One region of the Pseudactinotalea sp. Z1739 genome, then DNA from elsewhere that is predicted to be linked to it. Evidence: riboswitches for the same ligand, from Rfam matches in the RefSeq annotation. Region 1 holds a riboswitch; each other region holds the start of a gene.
The links. A riboswitch is a leader RNA that binds a small molecule or an ion and turns the genes downstream of it on or off. The one in region 1 is predicted to bind S-adenosylmethionine.
Positions count from the first base shown of each region.

Region 1 (10,627 bases):
ACACCAGCACTGACGGGGGTGACGTCCTCGAACTGCGCTACCCGTTCCGGGGCCGATGGTCGGTCCGGAACAGCCCTGCCAACCGGGTGCCCAGCCATGGCACCACACGGTTCGGCACCGCCTACTCGATCGACTTCGTGCCCGTCGACGAACGCGGGCGCTCGGCGCCGTTCACCCTCACCTCCCTGCTGCGCCCGGAGCAACCGGAGCGGTTCCACGGGTTCGGCCGGGCCGTGCTGGCCCCGTTGTCCGGCAGGATCGCCGCAGTGCATGACGGGGAGCCGGACCACATGAGCGTTCGTGGGCTGCCCTCGATCGGTTACGCGTTGACCCAGCCCCGGCGGGCCGCGCGGGGCTTCCCCGGCCTGGCCGGTAACCACCTGATCATCCAGCCGGCAGCCGGTGGCCCGTTCGTGGCGCTGTGCCATCTGCGGCTGGGCAGCATCGCACTACACGCAGGCGATCCGGTCCTCGCCGGGGAACAGGTGGGTGAGTGCGGTAACTCCGGCAACAGCACCGAGCCCCACCTGCACCTGCAAGCCATGACGTCCCTCGAAGCGGCCAGCACCGAGGCGGTGTCGATCACCTTCCCCCAGGGGCTGCCCCGCAACGGCAGCATCGTGGACGCGCCCTGACCGACCCAGCACGCGTCAGCGAAGCCGGCCCAGAGCCTGGTCGAGATCGGCGCGCAGGTCCGGCACGTCCTCCAGGCCCACCGACAGGCGCACGGTGGCGGGGGTGACCCCGATCGCGGCCTGACCGGCCGCACCCAACTTGCGGTGCGTCGTCGTGGCCGGGTGGGTGACCATCGACTTCACATCGCCCAGGTTGTTGGACAGGTCCACGATCCGCAGGGCGTCCAGAACCGCGAACGTGCGCTCCTTGACCTGCCCGGCCCCACCGGCGCCATCAGCGGCCACATCGAAAGTGACCACGGTTCCCCCACCGCTCATCTGTTCCTTGGCGAGCACCTGCTGAGGGTGAGAATCCAGTAGTGGGTACCGCACCGATGCCACCCCGGGATGCCCCTCCAGCCAGGTGGCCAGTTCCCACGCTGCCGCGCTCTGGGCCCGCACCCGCAGCGCGAGCGTTTCCAGCCCCTTCAGGAGTACCCAGGCGTTGAACGGGCTCAGGGTTGGACCGGTGTTGCGGATGAAGTCCTGCACCGGGCCACAGATGATCTCGCGCGGGCCAAGCACCGCCCCGCCCATCACCCGGCCCTGCCCGTCGATGTGCTTGGTGGCCGAGTACACGATGATATCGGCGCCGAACTCCAAGGGTCGCTGCAGCACCGGGGTGGCGAACACGTTGTCCACGATCACCAGCGCACCGGCGCGGTGGGCCAGCCGCGAGACCGCAGCGATGTCGACCAGGTCCATCATCGGGTTCGAGGGGGTCTCGAACAGCACCAGATCCGCCGGGGTGGCCAGGGCCCGCTCCCAGTCCTCGAGGTCATGGGCATCGACGTAGTCGGTGCGGACCCCCCACTGGCCCATGATCTGGTCCAGCACCACGAAGGTGGATCCGAACAGCGCCTTGCCGGCCACGATCCGCCCGCCCTGTTTCACCAGGGGGGCGATCGCGGCGAACAGCGCGGACATACCGCTGGCGGTGGCGTAGCACGCCTGCGCACCCTCCAGCAGGCGCATCCGTTCCTCGAACGCGGCAACGGTGGGGTTGGAGTAGCGGGAGTAGGTGAAGATGTCGAGTTCGCCGGCGAAGGCCGCCTCGGCGTCGGCGGCCCGTTCGTAGGCGTAGCCCTGGGTGAGGAACATCGGCTCGGCGATCTCGCCGAACTCGGTGCGCTGCTGGCCCCCGCGCACGCCCACGGTGGCCGCTCCCACACCCTCGGGCAGGGAACATCGAGGTTGTGGATCGCTCATGGCTGCCTCCATCGCTCCTGGCGGTAGCACCTTCCGCGCCCGCGGTGGTTGCTGCAGCGTCGTCGAGCCAGATCTCTCGGCTGCTCTGGATGGTCGGGCGCCACGTTACGTCCCAGCACCGGGCGGGCCAACATGGACTCCGGGCCGTCCCACACTGCAAGACGCCCACAGTGCACGACGACGGCAGTGCACGACGACGGCAGTGCACGACGACGGCAGTGCACGACGACGGCCGGGCGCCAGCCCCGGCACGTCAGCCCCGCATCAGCGCATCCCGCCGAAGAAGTCCCTGAACGGCATCTCCAGGGGCTCATCGTGGGCGATGATCCCGTACAGGTGCCGCAGCAGCGGGAACTCCTCGGCCTCGATCACCTCTCGCTCAGTGAGTTTCTCGATCGCCGCCCCGATCACCTCGATCGCCGCAACCCCCTCCAAGGTGACGCCTTTCATGTGCTGGTCGCGCACCTCCGAGAACGGCACCCCCGACCCCACGTAACGGCCGGCCCGCACGTTGCGCCCACCCATGGAGGTGACGAACAAGTCCCCCACACCGGCCAGACCGGTGGTGGTCTCCCGGTCCCCACCGAGCAGTTCGATGAACCGCAGCATCTCCCGGGTGCCCTGGGCGAACACCGCGGCTCCGTAGTTGTACCGGCGGTATTGCCCGGTGCCCTCGCCGGCAGCGTCGAGCAGCCCCTCCATGAACCCGGCCGCGAAGGCGTAGACGTTCTTGGTGGCGGCCCCGATCTCGTGCCCGAGGAAGTCGGTGGACGTCCACACGTGGTAAGCATCGGTGCGGAACATGTGCGCCAGGGCGTCCAGGGATTCCTGGTCGGTGCCGGTGAACACCACGGCGGTGTCGTGCTCCACCGCGACCTCCCCGGCGATGGAGGGCCCCACGATCGCCGACCACGTCACCTGCCCGGCCAGTCCGGCGCCCACCTGTTCCATCAGCACCTCGGGAAGGATGCGCAGGTCCCCGGCCCCATCGGCGTCCATGCCCTTGGTGATCGAGAGCACCCGCATCCCGGGCCGCAGCAGTGCGCTCAGTTGCTGCCCGGCCCAGGTCACCCCGAAGGAGTTCACCCCGCTGATGGCCACCTCAGCCCCCGCGAACGCCTCCCGGGCCTGCTCGAGCTGGAAGGCGGTGACCCCCTCCGGCAACGCGATCCCCAGGTGCGGGTGCACTCCGGTGCGCTGGATGGCGTCGATGATCTCGGTGTCCAGGTGGGTGCCCACCAGGTGGACCCGATGTCCGTTGCGGGTCAGCGGCACGGTCAGGGCGGAGGCCATGATGCCGGCCCCCAGGATCGCGACAGCACTCATGCGTTGTGTCCTCCTCGGGTTTGCTGCGGCGCTCGGCACCGGCCCGCGTGCCGATGTGACCCCGACTGGAACCAGCGTACTCACCACTCGCCGGCGGCTCCGGTGTGAGGATGGGAGGGTGAGTACCTCTCCCGCCCACACCCACCCGATTGGGGCCGACGACGACGACGACGGCGCCTCCCGTAACGAAGGCACCTGGCGGCCCGACGTCCTCGGGGAACCCTGGCGGGCGCGCACGCTGCGCCTGCGCCCCGACCGCCACGGAACGCCGGTTGCCACCCTGGTGCGCCACCGAGCGAGGCAAACGGGCCGCCGTCAACCCACGACGGCGGTGCTGTATCTGCACGGGTTCGCCGACTACTTCTTCCAGGCCGGGCACGGCGCGGCGTGGGCGGGGCGTGGTTATCACTTCTACGCCCTGGACCTGCGGGACCACGGCCGCTCCATCCGAGACGGGCGCCGGCCCGGCTGGTCCAGCGGGATCGGGGTGCACGCCGAAGAGATCACCGCCGCCATGCGCATCATCCGCGCCACCGGGGTGCGTCAGGTGGTGCTGATGGGCCATTCCACCGGCGGACTGATGGCCGCGCTGTACGCCGACCGCAATCCTGCCCTGATCGATGCGGTGGTGCTGAACAGCCCGTGGTTCGACCTCAACCGTCCGGCGCCGGTGCGCCGTCTGCTGCGGCCGCTGGTGGCCACGCTGGGCCAGGTCGCCCCGGATCTGGTGGTCAGCACCCTGGGCGAGTCCTACGGGCGTAGCGTGCACGCCGAGGCGGATGGCGAGTTCGACTACAACCTCGACTGGAAACCGCTGGCGGCCTTTCCGGTGCGTGCCGGTTGGCTTGCCTCGGTGGTCCGGGCCCAGCGCCGGGTCCGGCACGGTCTGGACATCACCGCTCCGGTGCTGGTGTGCACCAGCGGTGCCTCCGGTCATCCCACGCGTCCGAGCGTGGAAGACCTGGCCGGTACCGATGCGGTGCTGGCGGTGGAGGACATGACCCACTGCGCCGCACGCCTGGGCACGCACGTGCGGGTGCACCAGTTCGGGGGAGGCCGGCACGATCTGGCGTTGTCCGTCGAACCCGTGCGGACCGAGTACACCCAGGCCGTCCTGGACTGGGCCGACGCCCAGTTCGACCTCCCACGCTGAGCCCGCTCACCGCCGCACCAGCCGGTGCGTGACGGTGGCGGGCCCCGAGCGTCGCTAGAGTCATCTCCATGGCACAGCACGCCGACCCCGGCACGGACGCCGCGGCGCCGGACACCCGCGCCACGGTGCTGCTCGGGCTCGGCCTGCTGCGCAATACCGGCGCCCTGCTGCGCTACCACTGGCTGCCGCTGACGCTGATCGCCCTCGCGGCGCACCTGGGCCAGCACTACCTGATGGACCTGGTCATCCTGATCGCCCGCACCGGTGCGGTGCCGGGACTGCTGGCGCTCTCGCTGGTGCCGTTCCTGCCGATGCTGGCGGTGGTGGGCATGTTGCTGGTGCTGCGCCGCCGGGCCGGGCACGCCTCCCCCCTGGCGGATCTGATGGCAGCGGTGGCCGCTGTGCTGGTGCCGTTCCTGGTGGTCTACCAGAGCGGTGGCGGCCTGGAGGACGACATGCGCGCCTACGTAAGCAGGGGCTTCGACGACGATGTGGGCCGCACCGAGGACTTCGCCGATCTGGACACCGTCAGCCGTCTCCCGGTGGCGGAGTCGGTGACGGTGCTGCTGGTGGTCTTCACCGCCGTGCTGGTGCGGGTGGCGGGGATCCGCCTGGTGCGGACCCGCACCCTGTGGCGCAGCAACAAGGACCGGCGCCGGATGGGCCTGCAGGTGGTGGTGGGCTACGCCGAGATCGTCTGGATCGTGCTGGGTGCCTACGTGGTGACGTACCTGGCCTCGGAGTTCCGGGCTTGGTGGAGCGGGCGGCAGGCGGCGCAGTGGCTGCGCGACATCGGGGGCTGGATCGAGGGCTTCTGGCCGGCGTTCGGTCTGGTGGCTCCCGCGGCCCTGGAGTGGACCCAGCTGGCCCTCGCCGGGGCCGTCACCGCCATCCTGGTGCCGGTGTCGTGGCTGGCGATCGGGGTGATCGTCTACGGGGTCCAGGCCACCGATGTGGTCGGCGTCCAGGACCTCATCCGGCTGCGCCGGACCAGCGCCGCCTTCGCGAGGGTGGCTGCCCGGGTGGGGATGGCGCCGATCGTGCGGGCCTGGAGACTTCTCGGGGCCGCGGATGGACGGTTCACCGCCCTGATCGGTGCCGCCGCAATGATCCTCAAGGCCGGATGGACGCCGGTGCTGACGTTCTGCCTGGCCTACGTGAGTATCTCTCAACTGCACTACCTGGTGTGGGGTGTGGCCGGACGAGTTGCTCCCACCCTCGACGGTGCCCAGTGGCGCTCGCTGTCCGCACCGATCGCCATGCTCAACGACACGCTGGTACTGATCCTGTCCACCGCGCTGCTGGCCGCGAGCGCCGATGCGTTGCTGACCAAATTCGGGGCGCCCTCCTGGCTGCGGTTGCCGCCGCGGTCCCCCGCAGGGGCCACCGACCTGGCCCGGCTTCCGCGGCCCGAACCGGCCGAACTCCTTTCCGGCGGTCCACCGCGGCCGGTGCCACCACCCCCACCCTCGGAGCCGGCGCGCCCGGAAATCCCACCACCGGACACATCGGCGCCGTCCCCGGGCTAGCCCGCTGGTAACTCCAAGTAGTCGGGGTTGAGGTGGAACTGGCTCTGCACCCGGATGTACCGGGGCTGGGCGTCATCGGGGATCAGGACCATGAACCGCTGCACGTCCCCGACTTCACTCGTGCCGTCCTCGTCCTGACAGGTCGGCACGGAGGTGTAGCCCTCCACCCCGGTCGGCACGTGCCGGCCGATCTCGTAGAGCCGGCCCCGCGTGTCCTCCACGTATACCCGGCAGTTGGCCACCTCGCTGTGCTCGATGTCCAGTCGCAGCGCGATGTGCCAGTAGTGGTGCCCGTCCATCGGGCTGACCTGTTCGGACCAGGTCTGCACCGACTCCAGCAGTGCCACCTCGGCCACCGAGGCGCGCAGCCCGTTGGCTTCGGCGACACCGTGCTCGTCGGGCACCACCGCGACGCGCGGCCGGGAGTCCCAGGCGGCCCGGAAGTGCGTGCTGGTCTGCCACGCGGCGACCAGGGCGACGATCACCAGCAGAGCGCCCATGATGCCCACCGCCCGGCGCGACCACACCCGGCCGGCCCTCATCGCCGGCCCCCCGGCAGCAGTTCGGCGCGCGCCAGCTCCACCGGACCGGGCTCGACGTCGCCGGGGTCCAGGTACACCTGCGCGCGGCCGAACCGGACCGGTGCCTGCAGCCAGCGCGACTCGATGTAGATCTCCAATGTCATCTCCCCCAGGGCGTCGGTGGGCACCTCGAAGGCGATCTCACCGCGCTGCCACAGGCCAGGTTCGGCCAGCCACAAGCCGGTGGGGGTTCGTCCGGACACCTCGAACTGGCGGCCCTGGTCATCCACCAGCAGCATCGAGCTGACGAAGGTCTCCCGCTCATCGGTGGCGTAGGACAGGTCCAGCACCACCCACAGCCCTGCGGTATCGAGCGTCTCTCCCCCGGAGCCGGCCAGGGCGCCCACCGGGCGGGCCCCGTGCAGGTGCACCGTGACCGGGTGCACCCGGGAGTCCTCGCCGAACTCCACCGTCGTCGGGATCTGGGCGGTGGCCGCCCGGCCCTCCTGCCACTCGTTCACGCCCATCCCGGCGGCCACCACCGCGATCGCGAGCAGGGCGGTGAGCAGTACGCGTTTCACCACTCCTGCTCTTCCTCCTCCACCAGCGCCGGGGGTACCGTGCCGGTGCGATTCAGGTGCACCTGACCGATCCGTTCGCGCTCGTACCAGGTCTCGGACTCCAGCAGGAAACTCCAGGCTGGTTCCAGGTCGGTGATCTGCACCGTGATCTCATCCGGGATCGCCTCTGCATCGGACACCGCGATCAGGCTCACCACCTGCACCTCCAGCCCGGGTGCGAACCTGGCGGCCAGGCGGCCGTCGTCGATGCGCACCACCTCGCTGTGGTTGGGGTGGGCCACGTCCTCATCGAGGGTGATGATGCCCAGGCCCTCGGGGAAGGTGGTGACCTGGCGGTTCATCGACACCGCCTCGGTGTGGGTGCCGCGCGCGGTGAGCACCAGTCCCAACCACGCCTCGGCACCCTCCGGTAGGTATCGGGTGTGCACCTGGTCGGAGACGAAGTAGGTCTCCAGCGCCAGGTCATAGGGCCCCACCGCGATCGGCTCGCCGGCCGGGAGGTCGGGAAGGTCGCGCACCGGGGCGGGGGCGAACCCGCCCACCAGACCAACCACCAGGGGAACCACCACGAGCATCCCGATCAGCACACGCCGGGGCCACGTGGCCACCAGCCACCCGATGAGTTGGCGCACCGAGATGTCCCCATCGATGGCGGCCAGATCCTGACCCGACACACAATGCAGGGTAGAGGATCGTCGGCGGTGCGCAGAGTTCTATGATGGGCACACGCAGCACGATCTGGGACGAGGAACGTTGAGCCGAAAAACCGTCGTCGAGTTCATCGACGATCTCGATGGCAGCCATGCCCACGCGACCGTGAGGTTCGGGCTGCAGGATCAGGTCTATGAGATCGACCTGTCCGAGAAGAACCTGGCTGCGCTGAGGTCCTTCCTGGACCCCTACATCGCCTCGGCGCGCAAGGTCCGCGACGGCGTCGCCGAACCCGACCTGGTGCGCATCGAGACGCAGGTGGATCCGCAGGCGGTGCGCCAATGGGCACGCTCGCGCGGGATCGAGATCCCCTCCAGGGCCCGTATCCCCCAGGAGATCATCGAGCAGTTCCGCGCCGCCGGGTACTGAGAGGCACGCACGCACGCTCAGCGCCGGGGCTCCTCCGGAGGGTCGGTGTAGGGCTCACCGGCCCACTCGGCCGGGCCGCTGCGCACCGACAGCACGGTGGTCGCCCCGATGCCGAACCGGTAGGTGTGCCCGTCCGGATGGCGTCCGGCGAAGGCGATCCCGTCGGTGGAGTCCTGCTGGATCACCAGTTCGGTGAAACCGAAACTCTCCCCGGTCCGGGCCACCGTGTCTGCGGCCGAGCGCCGTAGCGAGGCCGGGTAGGCGCCGTCGAAGTAGACCGTGCCCAGGGAGACCGTCTCGGCATCGGGGCGGTCGTCGTCGTCGACCGCTGCCCGGCCGAAGGCGGGCACGTTCGGTGCCACCTGCCAGTCCCTCGGGCCGTACCACCGCGCCAGCTCCCGCAGGGTCGCGGCCCGGAACCGGCTCAGGTGGGTGAGGACCTGCTCCATCGAATGCGCATTCACCGCCGGTGTCCTCCCTGCGTCCGTCTGCTCGTGATCCGTCGCCCTCACCACAACGGCCTACTGAACCAGTCACCGATGCCGCGGCCGTGATGCTGCACGGCGTGCTCGGGTTGCCCGGCCAGGATCTGGGCGAGGTTGTACTGGCTGGTGGAGCCCTCGGCGAGGTAGGCGTTGTGGCCCACCGACTCCGAATAGGTGGTTCCACCGATCTCCTCCTCCAGTGCGGACAGCCCGGTCACCCCGTCCATGTGGGAGGGGTCTCGACCGAACCAGCCGGTGTCGGCGACCACGTCGCGGCGGGCCTCGATCATGTAGGTGGAGCCCTCCGGCACGTTCAGGTCCCCCACATCGGAGGTGCCGACACCCGGGGAGCCGAACATCACGGCAGCGTCGGCGCCGGTCACCTCCTGCAGCGCGTACCCGGTGACCACCGACCCGTAGGAGTAGCCCATCGGCACCAGGTGCGCCGGAACCTCCCGGGAAGCCTGCACACCTCGCATGAAGGAGGCCAGGTCCTCCGCACCGGACTGCGCCGGGCCGGCGGAGACAACGCTGCGGGAGGGCAACAGCAACCCCAGGTCCGCCTGGGGTGCCTCATAACCCAGCCAGGTGACGGTGGCGATGGAGTTCACGTTGCCCTGGCGCAGCGACTCGGTGGCCGCGACCTCGGCCAGGGAGGCCATCGAGGAGTCGTAGCCGGCCAGGGAGTCGCGCACGCTGGAGGTGAACCCGGGGGTGAAGACCCCCACGGAGTCGGCGGTGTCCACATCGCCCACGGCCACCGCCGCGCGCAGTTCATGGTCACCGGTGATGTCCAGGGTGAGCAATTGGCGTCCGTCCCGGGCCAGGACGGATTCGATCGAGTCCAGTCCGTCGAGCATCTTCTGCACCCGGGCCGCCTCGATGAAGAAGGTGGGGCTGGAAGGGTTGTCCAGGGCCAGGTCCAGGAGCCGGTCGTAGGAGGCGGCGAGTTCGGTGCGGTAGCGCGGCAGCAGCGTCCGGTTGGCCTCGTCGCGGGCCCAGCCCGGGATCCCGTCGAGGTTGCCGACCCACTCCGGGTGTTCGGCCAGGACGTGCTGCTGGGCAGCCGGGTCCATTTCGTTCCACCACCGGGCCACCTCCTGCTCACCGGCCCCTGCCGGTGGCGGTGCGACCTGCGGCTCGTCCGCGTCCGGGCCGGAGGTCCCGAGCGTGGCGGCCGCGGCGTGCAGCGCCCGGGCCAAAGCCGCATCGGCCTCCGCGGCGCTGGTGAGCACCTGGGTCAACCTGTCCGCGACCTGCTGCACCGGTGCCTCATCGGTGTGCGGGTGCACCATCCCCGTGACCAGGTCCACCCGGCACCCGTGCCCGGTGGCGTAGTCGAGCGTGTCGGACAACTCGCCCAGCACCGCACCGACCTCATCGGCGGCGGCATCCAGGGCGGCGATGAGGCCGGAGAGTTCCTGGACCATCTGCTCCAGCGCGTTCTCCAGTTCCCGGTGGGCGGTGGTGGCCGCGGCCGCGGCCTGCCCGGTCCAGGACGACGGCGGTGCTGCGGCGGCAAGGTCATCCAGGCCGCCGAGCAACGTCCGACGGCGAGCGGTCACCCCATCAGCAACGCCGGCGAGGGCATCAGCCTGCCAGTTGCGTACCTGGGCCAGGGTCAGGCTCACTGCGCCATCGGACCAACGGGTCGGGCGGTCAGGTGCTGCTGGGCCTGCGCGCTGGCCTGGTCCACGTCGTCGTAGTCACCGGCGGCATCGGTCAGGGCCTGGTTGTGGGTGGTAGCGGCCTCGACCCACCGGGAGGTCGCATCCTCCCACGTGGTGGCCAGGGCCACGGCAGCGTCGGCGGAGCGGCTGCCGGGCAGGGCCGGCGGGATGGCGCAGAGATCGTCGTGCACGCGGGTGGTCGTCACCAACTGGGCGACGTCGTCCACCTCGCCGGCGGTGCTGCGGACCTCGCCGGCGTCCACCTGCACCTCGGTCACGACCAGCCTCCCTGATAGCCGCCTGGGGAAAAAAGTGATCCTGGGCGGTCGGGGGGACGCCCAGGATCAACTTGCCCTGAGACTATGGAACACGTCCCGGAGAGGGAATGGGTAGAACTAC
Region 1 covers NZ_JBMPQA010000002.1:240,533-251,159, forward strand. Annotated here, with positions in the region: gene ACO0LV_RS03550 (M23 family metallopeptidase) at 1-635, shown strand, start outside; gene ACO0LV_RS03555 (O-succinylhomoserine sulfhydrylase) at 651-1,883, opposite strand; SAM riboswitch class I at 1,889-1,979, opposite strand; gene ACO0LV_RS03560 (NAD(P)H-dependent glycerol-3-phosphate dehydrogenase) at 2,148-3,209, opposite strand; gene ACO0LV_RS03565 (alpha/beta hydrolase) at 3,328-4,362, shown strand; gene ACO0LV_RS03570 (hypothetical protein) at 4,431-5,891, shown strand; gene ACO0LV_RS03575 (hypothetical protein) at 5,888-6,391, opposite strand; gene ACO0LV_RS03580 (hypothetical protein) at 6,430-6,993, opposite strand; gene ACO0LV_RS03585 (hypothetical protein) at 6,990-7,667, opposite strand; gene ACO0LV_RS03590 (histone-like nucleoid-structuring protein Lsr2) at 7,747-8,073, shown strand; gene ACO0LV_RS03595 (LppA family lipoprotein) at 8,091-8,588, opposite strand; gene ACO0LV_RS03600 (alpha/beta hydrolase) at 8,582-10,189, opposite strand; gene ACO0LV_RS03605 (hypothetical protein) at 10,186-10,506, opposite strand.

Region 2 (10,627 bases), 110 kb from region 1:
GTGCTGAACTGCTGCTCGATCCCCGCGCCGAGATCACTCTCGATGTCGAGGCGGATTTCGAGTACGGAGTGCTGGTGGACGCCGGGCCGGTGCACCTGGAGCAGACGCAGTTGGAACCGAGCGAACTCGGCTATCTGAGTCCGGGCCATGACCGGCTGTGGCTGACCAACCCGACCGACCGGCCCGCCCGGGTGATGCTGCTGGGTGGTGAACCGTTCGCGGAGCCGGTGATGATGTGGTGGAACTTCATCGGTCGTACCCATGAGGAGATCGTCGACTACCGCACGGAGTGGGAGGCAGGCTCGGAACGATTCGGACGGGTCCAGGGCTATACCGGGTCGGTGCAGCGCCTGCCGGCCCCGCCGATGCCCAAGGTCCGTCTGAAACCCCGCATGAACCCCCCCGGTGACGGCGACCCGAGCGCCTGGGGCTAGGACGGGACCGCCACGAGCGTGATGACTCAGTCCTCGGTGAGCCGGGCGGCGCCGTGCAGCCAGTGCTCCACCCCGGCGATGTGCGCTGCGGCCTGGGCACGGGCCAGGTCCGGGTCACGCATCTCGATCGCATCCAGGATGGCTGTGTGGTCGGCTAGGGTGCGTTCGACGACGCCGGCCTGGGTGATGCCGCGCCAGATCCGGGCGCGCACGGTGGCACTGGAGATCGAGTCGATCAGGCTGCTCAGGTAGTTGTTTCCGGCTGCGTCGGTGATGCCCTGGTGGAACCGCAGGTCGTGCTCGACCAACTCTTCCACCGTCGCGGCCTTGGCCACCTGGTCCAGGTCGGTGCGCAGGGCGGCGATCTGCTCATCGCTCATCCGGCTGGTGGCGCGCGCCGCAGCGGCCTCCTCCAGCATCCGGCGCACCTCGAAGATCTCCAGCACCGAGGTATCGTCGTGCAGGTCGATCACGAACGAGATCGCCTCGAGCAGCAACGTCGGGTCCAGGCTGGTCACATAGGTGCCGTCGCCGCGGCGCACGTCCAGCACCCGGATCACCTCCAGGGCCTTGACCGCCTCGCGCATCGACGAGCGGGAGAGCCCCAGGCGCTCGCTCAGTTCCTTCTCCGGCGGCAGCCGCATCCCGGGCTTCAGTTCACCGCTCATGATCATCGACTTGATTTTGGTGATCGCGTGGTCGGTGACTGCCATAGCGCTGAGCATAGTGAGGGGCGGGTTCGCCAGGGGCTGTACCGCGCTGAACGTACCGGCCTCAGGAAGGCATGCGCAGGTCGTTCATCCCGCCGTCGACCGACAGCGAGATACCCGTCACCGCTCCGGACAGCGGCGAAGCCAGGTAGGCGATCGCGCGGGCCACGTCGATCGGTTCGACCAGCTCATTGGTGGGCTGGCGGGCACGCAACTGCGCGAGCATCGTCTCGGGGTTCTCCGCCGAGGCGAGCAGCCGCTGTACCCACGGGGTGTTCACGGTGCCGGGGGAGACGCAGTTGACCCGGATGCCCTCACCGACGTGATCGGCCGCCATCGCCCGGGTCAGCGCCAGCACCGCGCCCTTGGAGGCGGTGTAGACGGCCCGCTGGGGCAGCCCCACCAGCGCGGCGATGGAGCAGGTGTTGACGATCGCGGCTGCCCGGGAGCGGCGCAGGTGCGGGATGGCGGCCGCGCTGACCCGTGCGATGCCGACCACGTTGATGTCCAGTACCTGCAGCCAATCCGCGGAGGAGTTCTGGGTGACATCGCCCTGGGCGCCGATCCCGGCGTTGTTGACCACGATGTCCAAGCCGCCGAGATCAGCAACGACCCGCTCGATCGCGGAATTGACCTCGTCATCGGACTGCACATCGGCCCGGTACAGGGGCAGCCCCTCCGGTGGCGCGCCCTCGTCACGGTCCAGGAGCGCCACCCGCGCCCCACGCTCGGACAACTCGACGGCGGTGGTGGCTCCGATCCCGGAAGCACCGCCGGTGACCACGGCCACCAGCCCCGCGAGGTCCTGTGCCGGGGCGCTCATGCCTGCACCAGTTCCTGGCGCTGACGGCCCAGGCCCTCGATCTCCAGTTCCATCACGTCACCGGCGCGCAGGTAGGGCTGGCCGGGTAGGCCCATCGCCACCCCCGCCGGGGTGCCGGTGTTCACCACGTCGCCGGGGTGCAGCACCATGAACTGGCTCAGGTAGTGGATGATGTGCCCGACGCCGAACACCATGTCCGCTGTGGTGCCGTCCTGGCGCAGCTCCCCGTTCACCCACAGGCGCAGGTTCAGGTTGCCCGGGTCGGCCACCTCATCGGCGGTGACCAGTACCGGGCCGAGCGGGTTGAACGTCTCGCAACTCTTGCCCTTGTCCCACTGCCCGCCGCGCTCGAGCTGGAACTCCCGCTCCGACACGTCGTTGGCGATGGCGTACCCGGCCACGCAGTCCAGAGCCGCTTGCTCGTCGGGCAGGTACCGGGCGGTCCGACCGATGACGACGGCGAGTTCGACCTCCCAGTCGGTCTTGACCGACTCGCGGGGGATGAGCACCTGGTCATCCGGGCCGACGACGGTAGCCGGGTCCTTCATGAACAGCACCGGTTCGGCGGGGATGTCCATCCCGGACTCGGCGGCGTGATCGCGGTAGTTCAGGCCGATGCAGACCACCTTGCCGGGCCGTGCGACCGGGGCGCCGATGCGGCCGGGCTCCAGCGGCGGCAGGCCCCCGAGCACACCGGCCCAGTCCACCTCACCCTGTCGGCCGAGGAACTCGCCGTCGATCTCCTCGGTCACCGTGCGCAGGTCGCGCCAGGTGTCGCCGTCCAGTACTGCCGGGACCTCAGCCCCGGCCGGTCCTACTCGCCCGAATCGCATGGTGTTCTTTCCCTGTTCTGGTGTGGTGTTGTCGGGGCTGCCGGGGGTTCCCAGATGCCAGCCCAAAGCCTAGTCATCCGATGTTTAGGGTGTCGACCTTGACCGGATGGCGGAACCTCGGGCTCGAAGTCGGGTGTGCCACCCACCTGCGGACCGATTCTCCAACGGAATCGGCTGGGGGTGTTCGTCGCTCAAGGCGTGTCCCTCGGGCGGGACCTCGGCCCGGGCGGGATGGCTCAGGCGCCGAGGCGCTGATCCCACTGCTCGAGTTCGCTCAGCAGCGACCACTCCCATCCGGTCAGGCCCTCGCCGTCCAGCCGGGCGCGCAGGCCGTCCTCGTCCCCGCCGATCAGGTGCAGGACCGCGTCGCGTTCGGCGCGCGCCTCGGCCTCGGTGGTCTCGGTGTTCTGCCTGGTGTGCTGTGTCATGATCTCCTCCGCATCTGCGGGCGATCGGCGCCGGTGTCCAGCCGATGCCATCTCCTCCAATGTCGCACCCGCTCAGCATGCACCCCGGCACCGACACTCCGCCCGGAAGCGTTCTGTTTCACACGTTGCGCCGGTACTGGCCGCCCACCTCGAAGAATGCCTCGGTCACCTGCTGCAGGGAACACACCCTGGCGGCGGTCATCAGTTCGGCGAAGGCGTTCTCGCCGGTCACCGCCACACGCTTGAGCCGTTCCAGCGCCTCGGTGGCCTCCTCGCGGTGGCGCTCCTGGAAGTCGGCCACGCGCTCCAACTGGGAGCGCTTCTCCGCCTCGGTGGCGCGGGCCAGCTCCACCGTGGCGACCTCGGGCTCCTCCGAGGGTGGACGGCGGAAGGTGTTCACGCCGATGATCGGCAGCGTGCCGTCATGCTTGCGGTGCTCGTACAGCAGCGATTCGTCCTGGATCTTGCCGCGCTGGTACCCGGTCTCCATCGCGCCGAGCACACCACCGCGTTCGGAGATCCGGTCGAACTCGGCCAGCACGGCCTCCTCGACCAGGTCGGTGAGCTCATCGATGATGAACGAGCCCTGGTTGGGGTTCTCGTTCAGTGCCAGTCCCCACTCCTTGTTGATGATCAGTTGGATCGCCAGCGCCCGGCGCACCGACTCGGCCGACGGGGTGGTCACGGCCTCGTCGTAGGCGTTGGTGTGCAGGCTGTTGGCATTGTCGTAGATGGCGATCAGGGCTTGCAGGGTGGTGCGGATGTCATTGAAGTCCATCTCCTGGGCGTGCAGGGAACGACCCGACGTCTGCACGTGGTACTTCAGTTTCTGGCTGCGCTCGCCGCCGCCGTACTTCTCCCGCATCGCCACCGCCCAGATGCGGCGGGCCACCCGCCCGATCACCGAGTACTCCGGGTCCATCCCGTTGGAGAAGAAGAAGGACAGGTTGGGTGCGAAGTCGTCGATGTCCATCCCCCGGGCCAGGTAGGACTCCACGTACGTGAACCCGTTGGCCAACGTGAACGCCAACTGGCTGAGCGGGTTCGCCCCGGCCTCGGCGATGTGATAGCCGGAGATCGAGACCGAGTAGAAGTTGCGCACCCCGTTGTCGATGAACCACTGCTGGATGTCGCCCATCATCCGCAGCGAGAACTCGGTGGTGAACAGGCAGGTGTTCTGCCCCTGGTCCTCCTTGAGGATGTCGGCCTGCACGGTGCCGCGCACGTTCGCCAGGGCGTGCCCGCGCAACTCCTCGGCTTCGGCGGCTGAGGGCTCGCGCCCCTCGTCCTGGCGGAAGGCGTCCAGCTGCTGGTCGATGGCGGCATTGAGGAAGAACGCCAGCACGGTGGGCGCGGGCCCGTTGATCGTCATCGACACCGAGGTGGCCGGCGACACCAGGTCGAAGCCGTCGTAGAGAGCCTTCATATCCTCCAGCGAGGCGATCGAGACACCGGAGGTGCCGACCTTGCCGTAGATATCGGGCCGGGCGGCAGGGTCGTGACCGTAGAGGGTGACCGAATCGAACGCGGTGGACAGCCGAGTGGCCGGCTGGCCCTCGGAGAGCAGTTTGAACCGCCGGTTGGTGCGGAAGGCGTCGCCCTCACCGGCGAACATCCGGGTCGGATCCTCATCGGCCCGCTTGAACGCATAGAGCCCGGCGGTGAACGGGAAGCGCCCGGGCAGGTTCTCCCGGCGCCAGAAGCGCACCATGTCCCCGGCGTCGCGGAAGCGCGGCAGTGCCACCCGGGGCACCTTCGTGCCGGACAGGGATTCCCGGGTCAGGCGGGTGGTGATGTCACGCTCGCGCACTCGCACCGTGTGCTCGGTCCCGGAGTAGACCTGCACCGTCGCGGGCCACTGCTGCTGCTGTTCGAGCACCTCGGCCGGCAACGCCCGGCGTGCGTCCTCGGCAAGCCGGGCCACGTCGTCGTGCGCCTTGCCTGCCGCGGACAACTCCTCGAGTGTGAACTCCAGGTGCTGCACCCGGCTGGCCGCATCGGCGTAGGTCTCGGTGTCGGCATGGTAGGCCCGGACCGTTTCGGCGATCTCGGACAGGTAGCGCACCCGTGCCGCGGGGACCACCGGGGTGATCATCGACGAGTACTGGACGTCGACTCTGGGCAACGCGCCCTCGCCCACGTCCAGGCCGCGTTCGCCGAGGCGGTCGCGCAGCTCCTGGTACAGCGCCGTCACGCCGTCGTCGTTGAAGGTGGCCGCGGAGGTGCCGTAGACGGGCATGTCCTGTGGCTTGGAACCGAAGGCCTCCCGGTTGCGCACCATCTGGCGGCCCACATCGCGCAGCGCATCCATCGCTCCGCGGCGCTCGAACTTGTTGATCGCGACCACGTCGGCGAAGTCGAGCATGTCGATCTTCTCCAGTTGGCTGGCCGCTCCGAACTCCGGCGTCATCACATACAGGGACACATCGGCCAGCGGAACGATGCCCGCGTCACCCTGCCCGATCCCGGGGGTCTCGACGATGATGAGGTCGAAACCCGCGGCCTTGAGGATCTCGAGGACGGCCGGTACCGCCTCGGGCACCTCGCTGTGCCCGCGGGTCGCCATGGAGCGGAAGTAGGTCTGCTCACCGCCCAGTGCGTTCATCCGGATCCGGTCGGCCAGCAGCGCACCACCGCCCTTGCGGCGCGTGGGGTCGATGGCCAGCACCGCGATGCGTAACCGGTCGCCCTGGTCCACCCGGAAGCGGCGCAGCACCTCATCGGTCAGGGACGACTTGCCCGACCCCCCGGTGCCGGTGATACCCAGCACCGGCACCGGGTTGCGCGCGGCCGCCTCGGCGTACCGGCCTCGGTCGGCCTCGCTGATGCGCCCCAGTTCGACGCCGGTGACCGCCCGGGCCAGCGCCGTCCGGTCACCGGCCAGGACGGCGTGGGCGTCTGCTCCGCCGAGTTCCCACAGGTCGACGTCGGCCTGTTCGATGACCTGGTTGACCATCCCCGGCAGGCCGAGTCGTTGACCGTCCTCGGGGGAGAAGATCGTCACTCCCGATTCGCGTAGCCGAGTGATCTCCTCGGGCACGATCACGCCGCCCCCGCCGCCGACCACCTTGATGTGGCCGGCGCCGCGTTCGGCGAGCTGGTCGACGAGGTACTCGAAGTACTCCACGTGCCCGCCCTGGTAGGAGGAGACGGCAACGGCCTGGACGTCCTCCTCCAGGGCGGCTTCGGCGACCTCCTGCACCGACCGGTTGTGGCCCAGGTGCACCACCTCGGCGCCCTGGGACTGCATGATCCGGCGCATGATGTTGATCGAGGCGTCGTGCCCGTCGAACAGGCTGGCAGCGGTGACGACGCGGACCGGGTGCTCCGGCACATGCAGGGGTCGTGCTTGTTCGGTCATGGCGTCCTCGGCTCACCGTCGGGTGCGACTACTCCAGATACTAGGACATCCAACTATTCCTCGATAGGGGGTGGCTGCACCTGATCGCCGCCGTCGGCGCGCATCAGGCCCAGCAACTTCGTCAGTTCCCGAACCTGTTCGGGCGGCAGACCGGGTCGGATGAAGACCTCGGCGTTGAGCGCGCTGGTCGCCTCCTCCACGGCCGTCCTCCCGGTAACGGTCAGGGAGGCCAGCACGACCCGGCCGTCGGAGTTGCTGCGCACCCGCTCCACGTAGCCCTGCCGCACCAGCCGCTCGACCAGGCTGGTCACACTGGTCGGGTGCACCTGCAGCAAGGAGCCCATCCGGGACATCGCCATCTCCCCTCCGGCGGCGAACGACAGTAACCGGAGCACCTCGTACCGGGCGAAGGTCAACTCCATCGGGCGCAGGACCGAATCGATGCGCTCGGCCAGCAACTGGTTGACCCGCACGATCGAGGTGACCAGGGCCATGCCGTCGGCGGCTTCAGCCCAGCCGTGCCGGACCCACTGTTGATGGGCCTGATGGATCGGGTCCCGGTCGGCGCGCACGCGACCACCCTACGGCGCAAGCCGAGTGCGTCCCGGGGCGTTGCGGACACCTCACGAGCGTCACGGCGCCAGCCAGACCGGAATCTCAGGGGATGAGACGGGCGGACTTTACTCTTGTGCCTGCCCGGCAGCAGGCCCGTAGTCTGGCTACCGACCATCCAGAGCGGCCGAGAGACCTGGCTCCACGACGCCGCAGCAACCCCCAACGGAAGCCTCCCGCGGGAAGGGTGCTCACGCCAGGACCGATGGAGTTCTTCATGCAGGCATCCCCCGACGGGCGCATCCGATGAGCACGGCTAGCCTTCTTCGTGTGCCCTCCGACCGACCGACCATCTCCTTCGAGCTCTACCCCCCGCGCTCGGAGAAGGGCGAGCGCGCCCTGGTACGCACCCTCGCGGAACTGGCCGCGGCCCAACCGGACTTCTTCTCCATCACCTACGGCGCGTCCGGCTCCACCCGGGAGACCTCACGGGAGTTGATCCGGCGGGTCGTCACCGAGACCGAGGTCACCCCGATCGCCCACCTGACCTGTGTGGGGGCCTCCGCGGGGGAACTGCGCGGGGTGATCGAGGACCTGCTCGACGAGGGGGTGCGCGACTTCCTCGCCCTGCGCGGGGACCCACCCGCGGGCGAACCGGACTGGGAGCCGCACCCGCAGGGGCTGACCCGCTCCAGCCAACTGGTGCGCCTGCTGCGGTCCATCGAGGCCGAACGGTTCGGCGATGCCGGTGCCACCACCGGGCAGGTGAACCCGCTGAGCATCTCGGTGGCGACCTATCCCGGCGCACTGCGCGACAAGACCGGTAACCCGGTGGTCGACCCGCGTGACATCGCCGCCCTGGTGGAGAAGCAGGAGGCCGGTGCCGACTTCGCGATCACCCAGATCTTCTACGACGCCGGGCACTACGCCGCGCTGCTGGAACAGGCCCGCTCGGCCGGGGTGCACATCCCGATCCTGCCGGGGGTGATCCCGTTGACCGACCCGCGCCGGCTGCGCAAGCTGCACCAGCTCACCGGCGTACGCCCCCCCGAGGGTCTATTGGCCACGCTGGATGGAGCTGCCTCCAAGCAGGAGGCCTACCGGCTGGGTCTGCAGGCCACCCGCTCGCTGGTCAACGACATCCTCGCCCTCGGGGCACCCGGCCTGCACGTGTACACCTTCAACACCGCCACGCCGGCACTGGACCTGCTCTACGGGTCCGGGCTGCGCCCGGTTCCCACCCTGGCCTGAGCCCCGGCGAGGAGCGCCCCACCCGGCCCCGCCGTCGTCGGCTTGATCTTCAACCGCACCCGAACAGGAAGTCTCATGACACAGCACACCCCGTTCCCCGCCGCCACCATCCTGGGCTACCCCCGGATCGGCCCGGATCGCGAACTCAAACGAGCCGTGGAGTCCTTCTGGGCCGGCCGCACCGACGCCGCCGAACTGACCGCATCCGCACGCGCGCTGCGTGCGGATCTGCGCACCCGCCTGCGTGGCCTGGGTCTGGACGCCCAGGACGCCTCGATCCCCTCCGACTTCACCTTCTATGACCAGGTGCTCTCGGTGGCCGCACAGGTGGGGGCGATCCCGGCGCGGTTCGACGACCTGCGCGACCAGAACGGATCGCTGGACCTGGCCGGCTACTTCACCGTGGCCCGCGGGGAGGGTGACCGGGCACCGCTGGAGATGACCAAGTGGTTCGACTCCAACTATCACTACCTGGTGCCCGAGATCGGCCCGGAGACCGCCTTCGATCTGGTTGAGACCCCCAGCGTGGCAGCGTTCACCGAGGCCGCCGAGGACGGCGTGATCACCCGCCCGGTGCTGGTGGGTCCGATCACGTTCCTGCTGCTGTCCAAGGCCAGTGAGGCGGCCCCGGACGGCTTCAACCCGCTGGACCGTATCGATGACCTGACCGCGGTGTACGCCCGGTGGCTGGCCGCCTTCGCCGAGGCCGGTGCTCCCTGGGTGCAGCTGGACGAGCCGGGGCTGGTCTCCGACACCTGGCCGATCTCCCGGGCCGAACTCGGCGAACTGGTCTCCCGGGTCTACACCACCCTGGCCGGGGCGAGTGAGCGACCGGCGCTGTTCGTGGCCGCGCCCTACCACCGGCTGGGCAGCGCGTTCACCCCGTTGGCCCGAAGCGGGGTGGAGGCGATCGGACTGGACCTGGTGCGCGGGGACATCCCCGACGACGTGGCGGGTGCGGACCTGTCCGGGGTGACCCTGGTGGCCGGGCTGGTCGATGGGCACAACGTGTGGCGCACCGACCTGGACGCCGCCCACGAGAAACTCACCGCCCTGCGCGGCGCTGCCGGGCCCGAGGCCACCGTGGCGGTGTCCACCTCCACCTCGCTGTTCCACGTGCCGCACACCGTGGCCGATGAACCCCAGCTGCCCGAGCAGCTGCGGTCCTGGCTGGCGTTCGCCGATGAGAAGGTCGGTGAGGTCCGGGCCCTGGCGGCCGGGCCCGAGCGGGCCGCCGGGGCGTTCGAGGCCTCCCGCGCGGTGCGGGCCGATCGGGCCGGCGCCGAGGGGGTCACGGTGCCCGTGGTGCGTGAGCGCACGGGCCGGCTGTCGAAGGCCGACTTCGCGCGCAGCGACTACCCCACCCGGCAGGCCGCCCAGCGGGCGGCGCTGGACCTACCGGAGTTGCCGACGACGACGATCGGGTCGTTCCCGCAGACCGCCGAGGTGCGGCGCGCCCGGGCGCAGGCACGACGCGGCGACATCACCGGAGAGGAGTACCTGGCGGCGATGCGCGCCGAGATCGACCGGGTGATCGCGCTGCAGGAGGAACTGGGCCTGGATGTGTTGGTGCACGGCGAACCCGAGCGCAACGACATGGTGCAGTACTTCGCCGAGAACCTCGACGGTTTCGCGGTCACCCAGAACGGGTGGGTGCAGTCCTACGGATCCCGGTGCACCCGGCCCTCGATCCTGTGGGGTGACGTGTCCCGGCCCGAACCGATCACGGTGCAGTGGTCCACCTACGCCGCCTCCCGCACGGACAAGCCGGTCAAGGGCATGCTCACCGGTCCGGTGACGATCCTGGCCTGGTCCTTCGTGCGCGATGATCAGCCGCTGGGTGAGACCGCCAACCAGGTGGCCCTGGCGCTGCGCGATGAGGTGGCGGATCTGGAGGCGGCCGGGATCGGGCTGATCCAGGTGGATGAGCCGGCGCTTCGGGAACTGCTGCCGCTGCGCCAGGAAGAACACGAGGACTACCTGGACTGGTCGGTCAACGCGTTCCGGCTGGCTACCGCCGGCGCCGGGGACGCCACCCAGGTGCACACCCACCTGTGCTACTCCGAGTTCGGTGAGGTCATCGGGGCTATCGATGGCCTCGATGCCGACGTGACCTCGGTGGAAGCGGCCCGGTCCAAGATGGAGATCGTCCCGGACATCGCCGACTCCTCCTTCGCCCGGGGGATCGGGCCGGGGGTCTACGACATCCACTCACCCCGGGTGCCCAGCACCGCC
Region 2 covers NZ_JBMPQA010000002.1:347,386-358,012, reverse strand. Annotated here, with positions in the region: gene ACO0LV_RS04090 (pirin family protein) at 1-434, shown strand, start outside; gene ACO0LV_RS04085 (FadR/GntR family transcriptional regulator) at 461-1,147, opposite strand; gene ACO0LV_RS04080 (SDR family NAD(P)-dependent oxidoreductase) at 1,209-1,967, opposite strand; gene ACO0LV_RS04075 (fumarylacetoacetate hydrolase family protein) at 1,964-2,800, opposite strand; gene ACO0LV_RS04070 (hypothetical protein) at 3,037-3,228, opposite strand; gene icmF (fused isobutyryl-CoA mutase/GTPase IcmF) at 3,347-6,589, opposite strand; gene ACO0LV_RS04060 (MarR family winged helix-turn-helix transcriptional regulator) at 6,643-7,161, opposite strand; SAM riboswitch class I at 7,313-7,413, shown strand; gene ACO0LV_RS04055 (methylenetetrahydrofolate reductase) at 7,472-8,392, shown strand; gene metE (5-methyltetrahydropteroyltriglutamate--homocysteine S-methyltransferase) at 8,468-10,627, shown strand, end outside.
Region 2: another riboswitch for S-adenosylmethionine. It lies ahead of ACO0LV_RS04055 (methylenetetrahydrofolate reductase); the one in region 1 lies ahead of ACO0LV_RS03555 (O-succinylhomoserine sulfhydrylase).

Region 3 (10,627 bases), on a different contig from region 1:
CGCCACAGCCACCGCACCCAGGGAGTAGCCGTCCGCGCTACAGAAGTGGATCATCCCCAGGTCCTCGAACCGGTCGACCGGCAGATACCTCTGGGCCGGATCGGCCAGGAACTCGGCGGTGCCCGGCGTCGGTGGCGCCACGTGCATGAGGAAGGCGATCGGTTCGGACCCGCCGATCACCTCGTGACCGGCGTCAGTGGTCAGTTCCACCCGGTTCTGCAGGAACATCAACCGGGCGTAGCGGGCCCAGCGGGTCTGCGGGATCGCCCGCGGCGAGGAGCGCAACTCGATCCGGCCCGCAGCCGAGGGCAGCGGTGGCATCCCCGGGCGCTCGAAGTCCCACACGGCCGCGGTGAACATCGCGGCAAGATGGAAGGCGGCGTCGGCGCCGTACACGACGCGGCCGGCCAGGTACAGCGCGTGCAGGGTGCCCATCGCTCCGGCCTTGGTGCCGGTCAGCGCCCCAGCGGTGACCGCCAGGTGATCGCGCACCGTCACCAGGGTGGCGGCGAAACCGAACACCGGCTCGTCCTGGTGATGGCGCGGCGCCGGCTCGGATGCTACCGGCGCTCCGCCCCGCACCCGTTCCTCACCCCAGGGGGGCGGCGGGTGGCGACGCACGGTACGCAACTGGTCCCCGTCGATGCGCCAGTTCCGGGCGTGGATCTCGAACTGCTCGAGCTGCCGCCTCAGATTGGTGAACTCCTCGCGGAGTCTGCCCTGCTCGGCCGGGAGGAACTCGATCAGTTCGGACAGGGCCTGCCAGGCCCGGGCCCCCCGCTCCCGGGCGTGCACGAAGGGGTCACCGGGAAGTGCCAACAGCAGTTGCGTCGTCGTGCGCGGGTAGTGAGCCGGCAGCACCGGAGGGCGCAGCGGATCCATCGTTGAGTCAGGCATCGCCCGCCAAGATTAGCGCCCGGCAGTGCCGAACCGGCCCTACAGCCATGGGCAGACCAGCCCATTGCGTGGCGCTGCCGCGTCCGCTGGTGCCCGGTGGGCCCGGAGCGGTGAACCTCACAGTCAGAGGCCCACATCACAGGGCGTGGGGTTTGCTCGCACTGCCCCGTTCGCGTAACCTTGGGCGTCGGTGCCTCGTGCGCCGCAACCCTTCGCATGCGCTGTGATCCTCGTGTGCCCGCCCGCTTCGTGCCGGGGCCGGCTGCAGATATCCAGCCTCGAAGGACCTCAGATGTTGTCCGCGAGAAGGAATGAGCAAACGTGGTGTACGCGATCGTCAAGGCCGGTGGCCGGCAGGAGAAGGTGTCCGTGGGTGACATCGTGGTCGTGGACCGGCTCTCCGGTGACGCGGGCGACTCCGTGGAACTCACCCCCGTGCTGGTGGTGGACGGCGAGAAGGTGACCACCGACGCCGACGCACTGGCCAGGGTGACAGTCTCCGCCGAGATCGTCCGGGACGAGAAGGGCCCGAAGATCACTATCGGTAAGTACAAGAACAAGACCCGTTACCGCCGTCGGGCCGGTCATCGCCAGAAGTTGACCCGCCTGAAGGTCACCGGAATCGCCTAACACTCCCAGGAAGCAGGTACGTCATGGCAACGAAGAAGGGCGCGAGTTCTACCCGGAACGGCCGCGACTCCAACGCACAGCGGCTGGGAGTCAAGCGGTTCGGTGGGCAGGACGTCAAGGCCGGTGAGATCCTGGTGCGGCAGCGCGGCACCAAGTTCCACCCCGGTATCAACGTGGCTCGCGGTAGGGACGACACCCTCTACGCGCTGTCCGCAGGACAGGTTCAGTTCGGAAGCCGGCGGGGCCGCAAGGTCGTCGACGTCACGCTTGTGGACGCCTGAGATTCGACATCGGCGGGGGCGCACCGGCTAGCAGTCGGGGCGCCCCCGCTTTCGTATTCCCAGCCGGTTCCGGCGCCCGACCCACAACCACCGGAGGAGGGTAGTGATGGCCAGTTTCGTCGACCACGTGATGCTGCACGTACGCGGCGGTGACGGCGGCAACGGCTGCGTGTCGGTCCACCGGGAGAAGTTCAAGCCTCTGGGGGGCCCAGATGGCGCCAACGGCGGACCCGGCGGTGACGTGATCCTGCGGGTGGACAGCCAGGTCACCACGCTGCTGGACTACCACCACTCTCCGCACCGCCGCGCCGGCAACGGCACCCAGGGGATGGGGGACAACCGCACCGGCAAGAAGGGCGAGCACCTGGTCCTCGCTGTCCCCGACGGCACCGTGGTCAAGACCGCCAAGGGCGAGATCCTGGCCGACCTGGTCGGCCACGGCACCGAGTACGTCGCCGCGGCCGGGGGTAACGGCGGGCTCGGCAATGCCGCCCTGGCCTCGCGCAAACGCAAGGCTCCCGGATTCGCCCTGCTCGGGGAACCCGGGCAGGAGCGGGACCTGGTACTGGAACTCAAGACCGTGGCCGATGTGGCTCTGGTCGGCTTCCCCTCGGCGGGCAAGTCCTCCCTGATCGCGGCGATGAGCGCGGCGCGGCCCAAGATCGCCGACTATCCGTTCACCACTCTGGTGCCGAACCTGGGAGTGGTCCAGGCCGGACAGGCCCGGTTCACGATGGCCGACGTGCCCGGGCTGATCCCCGGCGCCTCCCAGGGCAGGGGTTTGGGCCTGGAGTTCCTGCGACACATCGAGCGGTGTGCCGTGATCGTCCATGTGCTGGACTGCGCCACCCTGGAGCCGAACCGGGACCCGATCAGCGATCTGGACGCGATCGAGGCGGAACTGGACGCCTACAGTGCCGACGTCGGAATCGAAGGTGGCCGGGTGCCGCTGGCGCAGCGCCCCCGGTTGGTGGTGCTGAACAAGGTGGACGTGCCCGAGGCCCAGGACCTGGCCGATCTGGTGCGGCCCGACCTGGAGGCCCGTGGCCTGGAGGTGTTCGAGGTCTCCGCGGTAGCGCGCAAGGGCCTTCGGCCGCTGTCCTTCAGACTGGCCGAGATCGTGCAACAGGCCCGCGATGCCGCCCCACCGCCGGAGCCAACCCCGACGGTGCTGCGCCCCCGCGCGGTGGACGAAACCGGGTTCGCTGTCACCCGGCGCAAGAGTGACCACGAGTACTTCCTGATCACCGGCACCAAACCAGAGCGCTGGGTGCGCCAGACCGACTTCGCCAACGATGAGGCCGTGGGTTACCTCGCCGACCGGCTGGCCCGCCTGGGAGTGGAGGAGGCGCTGTTCGAAGCGGGCGCCACCCCGGGTGCGGAGGTCGTGATCGGTGACGGCCCCGAGGGCGTGGTCTTCGACTGGGAGCCGACCATGATGACCGGCCCCGAACTCCTGGGCGCTCGCGGCTCCGACGTGCGTCTGGAGGAGCGGCAGCGGCCTACTCGGGCGGAGAAGCGCGAGGAGTTCCACAACCGGATGGACGCCAAGGCTGCCGCTCGCGAGGAGTTGTGGACCGACCGGGAGCAGTGAGGTCACCTCATCGGCGCGCACCGCACGGGACCCGGGGCGCCCAGTACATGGACGGTCCCGTCCGAATCGTGATCGGGTGCGCCACAATGGTGCCGTGACCAAGACCGTGACGGACCGGCGTGAACTGGGGGACCCCGGTCGCGCCCGACGAGTCGTGGTCAAGATCGGCTCCTCCTCGCTCACCGACGCGGCTGGGCGGCTGGATGTACACAAGCTCACCGCGCTCGTCGAGGTCCTGGCCCGTCGCCGAGCCGCGGGTGGGCAGGTGGTGCTGGTCTCCTCCGGGGCCATCGCCTCGGCGCTGGGCGTCCTCGGGCTCAGCGGCCGGCCCCGGGACCTGGCAACCGCCCAGGCCGCGGCCAGCGTCGGGCAAGGGCTCTTGATGGCGCACTACACGCGCGCGTTCGGTGCCCACGGGCTCACCGTCGGCCAAGTGCTGCTCACCGTGGAGGATGTGGTGCGCCGGGCCCATCACCGCAACGTCCAGCGCAACGTCGAACGACTGCTGGCGCTGGGAGTGGTGCCGGTGATCAACGAGAACGACGCCGTGGCCACCCAGGAGATCAAGTTCGGTGACAATGACCGGCTGGCCGCTCTGGTCTCGCACCTGTCCAAAGCCGACGCCCTGGTGCTGCTCACCGACGTCGACGCCCTGTACGATCGCTCGCCCCGGCTGCCCGGTGCCCGGCGGATCGCACGCGTCCGGGACCGACGAGACCTGGAGGGCATCGAGGTCACCGCACGAGGCGGGGCGGTGGGCACCGGGGGCATGGTCTCGAAGTTGGAGTCCGCCGCGATCGCCTCCGGCGCCGGGATCCCGGTGGTGGTGACCGCGGCACACAATGCCGGGGCCGTGTTGTCCGGTGAGGACGTGGGCACCTGGTTCGAGCCGGCCCGACGGCGCACCAATGCCCGGCGGCTGTGGTTGGCCCACGCCGCGCACACCGGAGGTTCGATCAGCGTCGACGAGGGTGCGGTGCAGGCGATCACTGCCGGGAAGAAGTCGCTGCTGGCGGCCGGCGTGGTGGACGTGACGGGGGAGTTCGACGCCGGCGACCCGATCGACGTGCTGGATCCAGCCGGCCGGGTGGTGGCTCGAGGCTTGGCCTCCTACAGCGCTGAGGAACTCCCTGCGCGTCTGGGCCGCACCTCGGTGCAGATGCGGGAGCAGTTCGGCCCGGACAGTGCCCGCGCGGTGGTGCACCGGGATGACCTGGTGGTGCTGGACCGCACCGACTGAGGCCGGCGAGACGGTCGCATCAGCCGACGGCGCGCTCCGGCGTCTCGGACTGGGACCGCGTCGTGGCGACCGAATGCGCAGCCCTTAGGTAGTTGACACGGCAAGATAGTTGACACGGCAACTATCCGACTCATAGGTTGATCCCAGGTTCAGAGCGTCAGCGCCAAGTCCCGGCTTGCTGACCGGCAACCCCCCGCGCGGCGGGGTGCTCCGGGAGATGACCTGGCCGCGGGCCACATGGCCCCCGGCAAGCGCATCACCGCTCCCCGCGGTGCAGACAGAAGGATGAAGACAGCGATGCACACCGACAGGACCCTTGCGTACCAGCGACGCCACGTCTCCTGTGTGATGTGTGCGATGTGTTGCTGCTTCATGTCGGCCTGAGCCGACACCTCAACCGGCAGCCTCGGGCCCTCTGACGGCCCCTCGGCGCCACCCCTCAGCCGGTCGGTGCGCACCTGAGCCCGATGCGTGACACACCGGGCGTGCGACCCGCGCTGAGGCAGCAATGTTGAGCCCTTTCTTGCACCGAGAGTGAGCACCCCATGTCTGCTGTACCTGCATCTGTGAACGAGACCGCGTCCCTGGTCGGATTGGATCTATCCAATGCCGGCGCGCCCCGGGACTGGCAGCGCGAGCGCAACGCCGAGACCGAGCAATTCATCATGGGCCGCCTGGCCGGCCTGGCCTCCCTCGCCGACCGGGGCGGGGTAGACCTGATCTCGCTGGATGAGACATTCCGGCTCGGTGGTAAGCGGCGCCGGGACGCCTGGCTGGACGGGGCGCTGGCTACCTCCCGCCTTGCCCGGCACACCACCCGGGCCGCCCTGGTGGCCACAGTTCCGCTGGGCATCACGCGCCCCGAACACGTCGCTGGTGCCATCGCCTCGGTGCACCGGGCCAGTGCCCAGCGCGCGGGCTGGCAGCTCGAGCAGGGCGCCACCGCCCAGGGCACCGGTGCGCGCACGGTGGATGCGGTGCTGGACGCGCCGGTGGCCGCACCCCGCAAGCGCACCGTGGATGATGTGGTTCGCGAACCAGTCCGCCCACTGGTGGTGGTACCGGTGCGCAACGGTGTGGACGCCGAGCTGGCTGCGGCGCGCGCTGACGTGGCACGGCTGTCGGTGGCAACCCTGGAGGAGGCCCGTGCCGCCCGGGCTGCGATCCGTGAAGCGGCAATCGAGTGGGGCCGGGCACCCGGTGACGTCAAGGTGCTGGTCGATGTGCACACGGTGATCTCCGCCGATCGGGCCAGCGCACAGGCACGCTGGGACCTGCTGTCCTCACTGGAACTGCCTTCCGGCCTGCCGGCTCTGCGCACCATCGGGACCGCCGAGGACCTCGCCACGCTCTGGAACGCGTGGGTCCGGGCCGGCGGAGCCGACGGGTTCACCGTGGTGCCGGCCTCGGTACCCACCGATGTGGTGGCTCTGGCCCAGGACCTGCTGCCGGCGCTGACCGAACTCGGGCTGCGTACGCCGGCGACGGCTCCGGTCACGCCCGCGGCGACGCCTGCTCGCTCCCGGCGTGCCCCGGTGCGGGTGCGATGAGCCGTCCTTCTCAGGCGGTCCCGGCCGGCCAGTCGTTCTCGGGCAACAGGTCGCGTAGCGGTGCCGAGCGCCCCGGTCCGAGGATCACCTGGGTGTCGATGTTCGCCGGGTCGATCTGTCGGATGAACTCGCGGCAGCGTCCGCACGGTGAGACCACGTGCAGGGTGCCGGCCTCATCGCGCCACACTGCCACGATCTGGGCGATACGGAACTCTCCGGCCGTCACCATCGCGGCGATAGCGGCGTGTTCGGCGCAGAAGCCGGTTCCGCACGGGGTGTCGATGCACACCCCTGAGTACCGCGCGCCGGCGGCCGTCACCAGGGTGGCTGCGACATCACCCGACTTCCGGTCCTCCGCCTCGCTGGGGTTCAGGTACTCCTGGGCCGAAGCGATCAGGGAGGAGAACGACGCGGTGTCCATAGGCGCGATCCTAGAGGGAACCGGTGTGGCAGCCCTCGCCGGTTCCCGTGGCGGACGGGCCCGGATCGACGGCCGCAGCGCACCGGCCGCGGCCTGGGAGCGCGGCGGCGGCGTAGGCTTGGCTGCATGACTCAGACGACGGCGCAGCCCGCCGCGGACGTGACGGCGCAGGTGCAGCAGGTGGCCGCCGACGCGAAGGTGGCCGCCCGCGCCCTGGCGCGGGCCACCCGGGCCACCAAGGACGCCGCACTGCACCGGATGGCCGATGCGTTGGTGGATGCCACCGACCGGATCGTGGCCGCCAACGATGTGGACGTGCGCCGGGAGGAGGCCGGCGGGATGAGCCCGGGCCTGCTGGACCGGCTCACCCTGGACGCCGGCCGCGTCGAGGGGATCGCCGAGGCGTTGCGGGACCTGGCGGCCCTGCCGGACCCGGTGGGGGAGGTGTTGCACGGTTCCACGTTGCCCAACGGGTTGCGGGTGCGGCAGGTGCGGGTGCCCATGGGGGTGGTGGGCATGATCTACGAGGCACGCCCGAACGTCACAGTCGATGCCGCCGGCCTGGCACTCAAGAGCGGGAACGCGGTGGTGCTGCGCGGGGGTTCGGCCGCCGCGCAGTCCAACCAGGAGATCGTGGCGGTCCTGGGTGAGGCACTGGAGCAGGCCGGCCTGCCCGCTGACCTGGTGCAGTCCATTGACGCCTACGGGCGCGCCGGCGCCCAGGCGCTGATGCGGGCCCGTGGGCTCATCGACGTACTGATCCCCCGCGGCGGGGCCGGACTGATCCAGACGGTGGTGACCGAATCCACGGTGCCGGTGATCGAGACCGGGGTGGGCAACTGCCACCTGTACGTCGATGCCGGCGCGCCGCTGGATCAGGCGCTGTCCCTGTTGCTGAACTCCAAGACCCACCGGTTAGGGGTGTGCAACGCCCTGGAGACCCTGCTGGTCCACGCCGAAGCCGCTGCGGACTTCATGCCCGCGGCCCTTGACGCCCTGGACGGCGCCGGGGTGCGGATCCACGGTGACGAGCGCACCCGCACCCTGGCCCCGGGCAACGTCGAGGTGCTCCCGGCGACCGAGCAGGACTGGTCCACCGAGTACCTCAGCGCCGACCTGGCCGTGGCCGTGGTCGATGACATCGATGCCGCCCTGGAGCACATCCGCACCTACTCCTCCGGGCACACCGACGCCATCTGTACCACCGACACCCGGAGTGTGGCACGGTTCACCACCGAGGTGGATTCAGCCGCCGTGATGGTTAATGCCTCCACCCGGTTCACCGACGGCGCCCAACTCGGCCTCGGCGCGGAGATCGGGATCTCCACCCAGAAACTGCACGCACGCGGACCGATGGGCCTGACCGAGTTGACCACCACCACCTGGGTGGTGGAGGGAGACGGGCACATCCGAACCTGAGTGCCCGACTGACATGCCCGGCCTGCGGCGTGGCCCGGCAGGTGTTCGGCATCAGTGGGGCGGTAGAGTTGGGCCTCGGACGATCGACGGCGCAGCGCCCCTGGTATGGCGAGCATCACCGAGGTGGTAGGAACCCGGGCGGGAACGTGCGAAACTGTGCCTGTAGAGCAAGGAACAGAGAGGACCGGAGTCGATGAGCAGTTCGCTGCTGACTTTCACCGCAATGGCCGCCGAGGCATCGAGTCTGCCGATGCCGCCGGTGGGGTACGGAGTAGTGTCCATCACCATCTTGATGTTCCTGCTCTTGGTGACGATCGCATTCCGCTCGGTTGGTACCCGCCAGCGCCACAAGTGAGGCTGCCCGATTACACAGTGTCGGAGTTGACGTGAGCACACCCACGCGCACCCGGATCGGGATCATGGGCGGCACGTTCGACCCGATCCATCATGGTCACCTGGTTGCCGCCAGCGAGGTGGCCGACGAGTTCGATCTGGACGAGGTCGTCTTCGTGCCCACCGGCGCTCAGCCCTTCAAGTCGGACCGCGACGTGACCTTGGCCGAGCACCGGTACCTGATGACTGTGATCGCTACCGCCTCCAACCCCAGGTTCACCGTTTCTCGGGTGGATATCGACCGCGGCGGGGTGACCTTCACCGTCGATACGTTGCGGGACCTGCACAGGGCCCTGCCGGAAGCGGAGTTGTTCTTCATCACCGGCGCTGATGCGCTGGGCCAGATCCTGCAGTGGAAGGACTCCCCGGAGTTGTGGGAACTGGCCCACTTCGTGGGAGTTACCCGCCCGGGGCACGAACTCAGCGGTCAGGACCTGCCCGATGGGGAATACTCCCTGCTCGAGATTCCCGCGATGGCGATCTCCTCGACCGACTGCCGCACGCGGGTCTCGGAGAACAAGCCGGTGTGGTATTTGGTGCCTGACGGCGTGGTGCAGTACATCGCCAAGCACGGTCTGTACCGGGACCCGGCCACGTTCCACCGGCCGGAATTTGGTGTCAGCACTGACGGGAGGGACAGTGACGCGGTGGCGGTGAACTCGGCGTGAACCAGCCGGTCGACCCGAACGAGGACACCACCACCGCCGGTCTGGGCGAGCGACGCCGACGGCGTGAGGCCGAGCGGGCCCGTGCCCGCGCCGCGGGCCGGGCGGAGGAACGTCCCCTGACACGGCGCGAACGGCGCGCCCGCGATGAGGCGCTGGCCAGCGGTGCCCTGACCTATGGGCCCGACGGTCTGGTACCCACCTCGGAGTTCGAGCGGATCGAGGCCGAGAGCCTGTCGGCCGCCTCGGCCGCCTCGGCCGCCGAACCGGCGAGCGCTGCTTCAGCGGCCTCGGCTACGGATCCGCCGCCCCGCAGCAGACGGGCGCGCCGGGAAGCCGAGCGAGCCGCCACCGCGGCTTCGGCTGTGTCGGCACTGTCCGCGCCGTCGGCGACCGAGGCGCCCGCACAGCCGAAGACAGACCGGACCGAGGAACCGGTGCGTCGACGTGAGCCTGACGGTCCCACAGCCGGGAGCGATCCCGGGCAGACGGCAGCCCAGCGTGAGCCGGAGGAGCCTGCGGCGGGGAGCGTGCCGGAGGAGGCCGCGGCTGACCGGGCTTCGGAGGAGGCCGAGGAGCGGCGTGAGCCGCAGGAGCCTGCGGCCGGGCGTACCTCCGAGGATCAGGAGACCCGGTCCGAGCCCGAGCAACGGGAGGGGAGTCCGGCGATGCCGAGCGCGCCCTCGCCCGACGGCGGCCCGGCGACGGCGCTGATGGTGCCGGTGTCCCGCAAGTCCCTGCGGGACAAGCGAGCCGCGGCGCCGGCACCGCCCACGATGGATGCCCGGCCGGCCGAACGCACCAGTACCGGCCGGCGTCCGGTGGTGCGGCCACCGGCCTCGGTGCGTGCCCGCCGCGGGGTGGACGGATCAGGGGAACTGACGGCCATCCAGCGCGCGGTCCGCGAGGCGAACACCGCGGCCGAGGGCATCGCGGTGGGGGAGCAGGGTGAATCCTCGTCCCCGACCTCCTGGCACTCGGCTGTGGACATCCCGGCGGTCAGTTACGAGGTGAGCCAGCAGACGGTGCGCCCTGGGGCCACCGCCGCTTCCGCGCCGACGGCCCGTTCGGACTCTGACACGGTTTCCGCACCGAGCGGTGACTCCGGTCCTCCCGCAGTATCCGCACCGACGGCTGGCTCCGGTTCGAGCGCGGCTTCCGCGCCCACGACCGACTCCGGTCCCACCGCGGTTTCCGCACCGAGCGCAGACTCCGGACCGGCCGCGGCTTCCGCGCCGACACCGTCCCGAGCGCCCGAGGTGACCTCACCGCAGGAGCCGCACTCGCCGTCGTCGGCCCCTTCGGTAGCCAGCGCCGACACCGAGGACGACGACGACGGCGCCTTCGACATGACGCCGCGCTGGGAGTCGCTGCAGCGGGCCGAGGCCCTGCGGGCCAGGGCCGATGCCGAGCCGGCGGCACGCCCCACGCCACCGTTGCGCACCTCGGCGATGCGCTCGGCTGAAGTCGGCGAACCTCCGGTACAGCCGTTGGGCCCTGCGGAGGAGGACCCCGAGGACGAACTCCACGAGGCCGA
Region 3 covers NZ_JBMPQA010000013.1:2,417-13,043, reverse strand. Annotated here, with positions in the region: gene ACO0LV_RS15455 (hypothetical protein) at 1-897, opposite strand, end outside; gene rplU (50S ribosomal protein L21) at 1,219-1,527, shown strand; gene rpmA (50S ribosomal protein L27) at 1,551-1,808, shown strand; gene obgE (GTPase ObgE) at 1,915-3,402, shown strand; gene proB (glutamate 5-kinase) at 3,497-4,642, shown strand; SAM riboswitch class IV at 4,789-4,902, shown strand; gene ACO0LV_RS15430 (hypothetical protein) at 5,188-6,192, shown strand; gene ACO0LV_RS15425 (cytidine deaminase family protein) at 6,203-6,613, opposite strand; gene ACO0LV_RS15420 (glutamate-5-semialdehyde dehydrogenase) at 6,740-8,032, shown strand; gene ACO0LV_RS15415 (hypothetical protein) at 8,226-8,387, shown strand; gene nadD (nicotinate-nucleotide adenylyltransferase) at 8,419-9,093, shown strand; gene ACO0LV_RS15405 (hypothetical protein) at 9,090-10,627, shown strand, end outside.
Region 3: another riboswitch for S-adenosylmethionine. It lies ahead of ACO0LV_RS15430 (hypothetical protein); the one in region 1 lies ahead of ACO0LV_RS03555 (O-succinylhomoserine sulfhydrylase).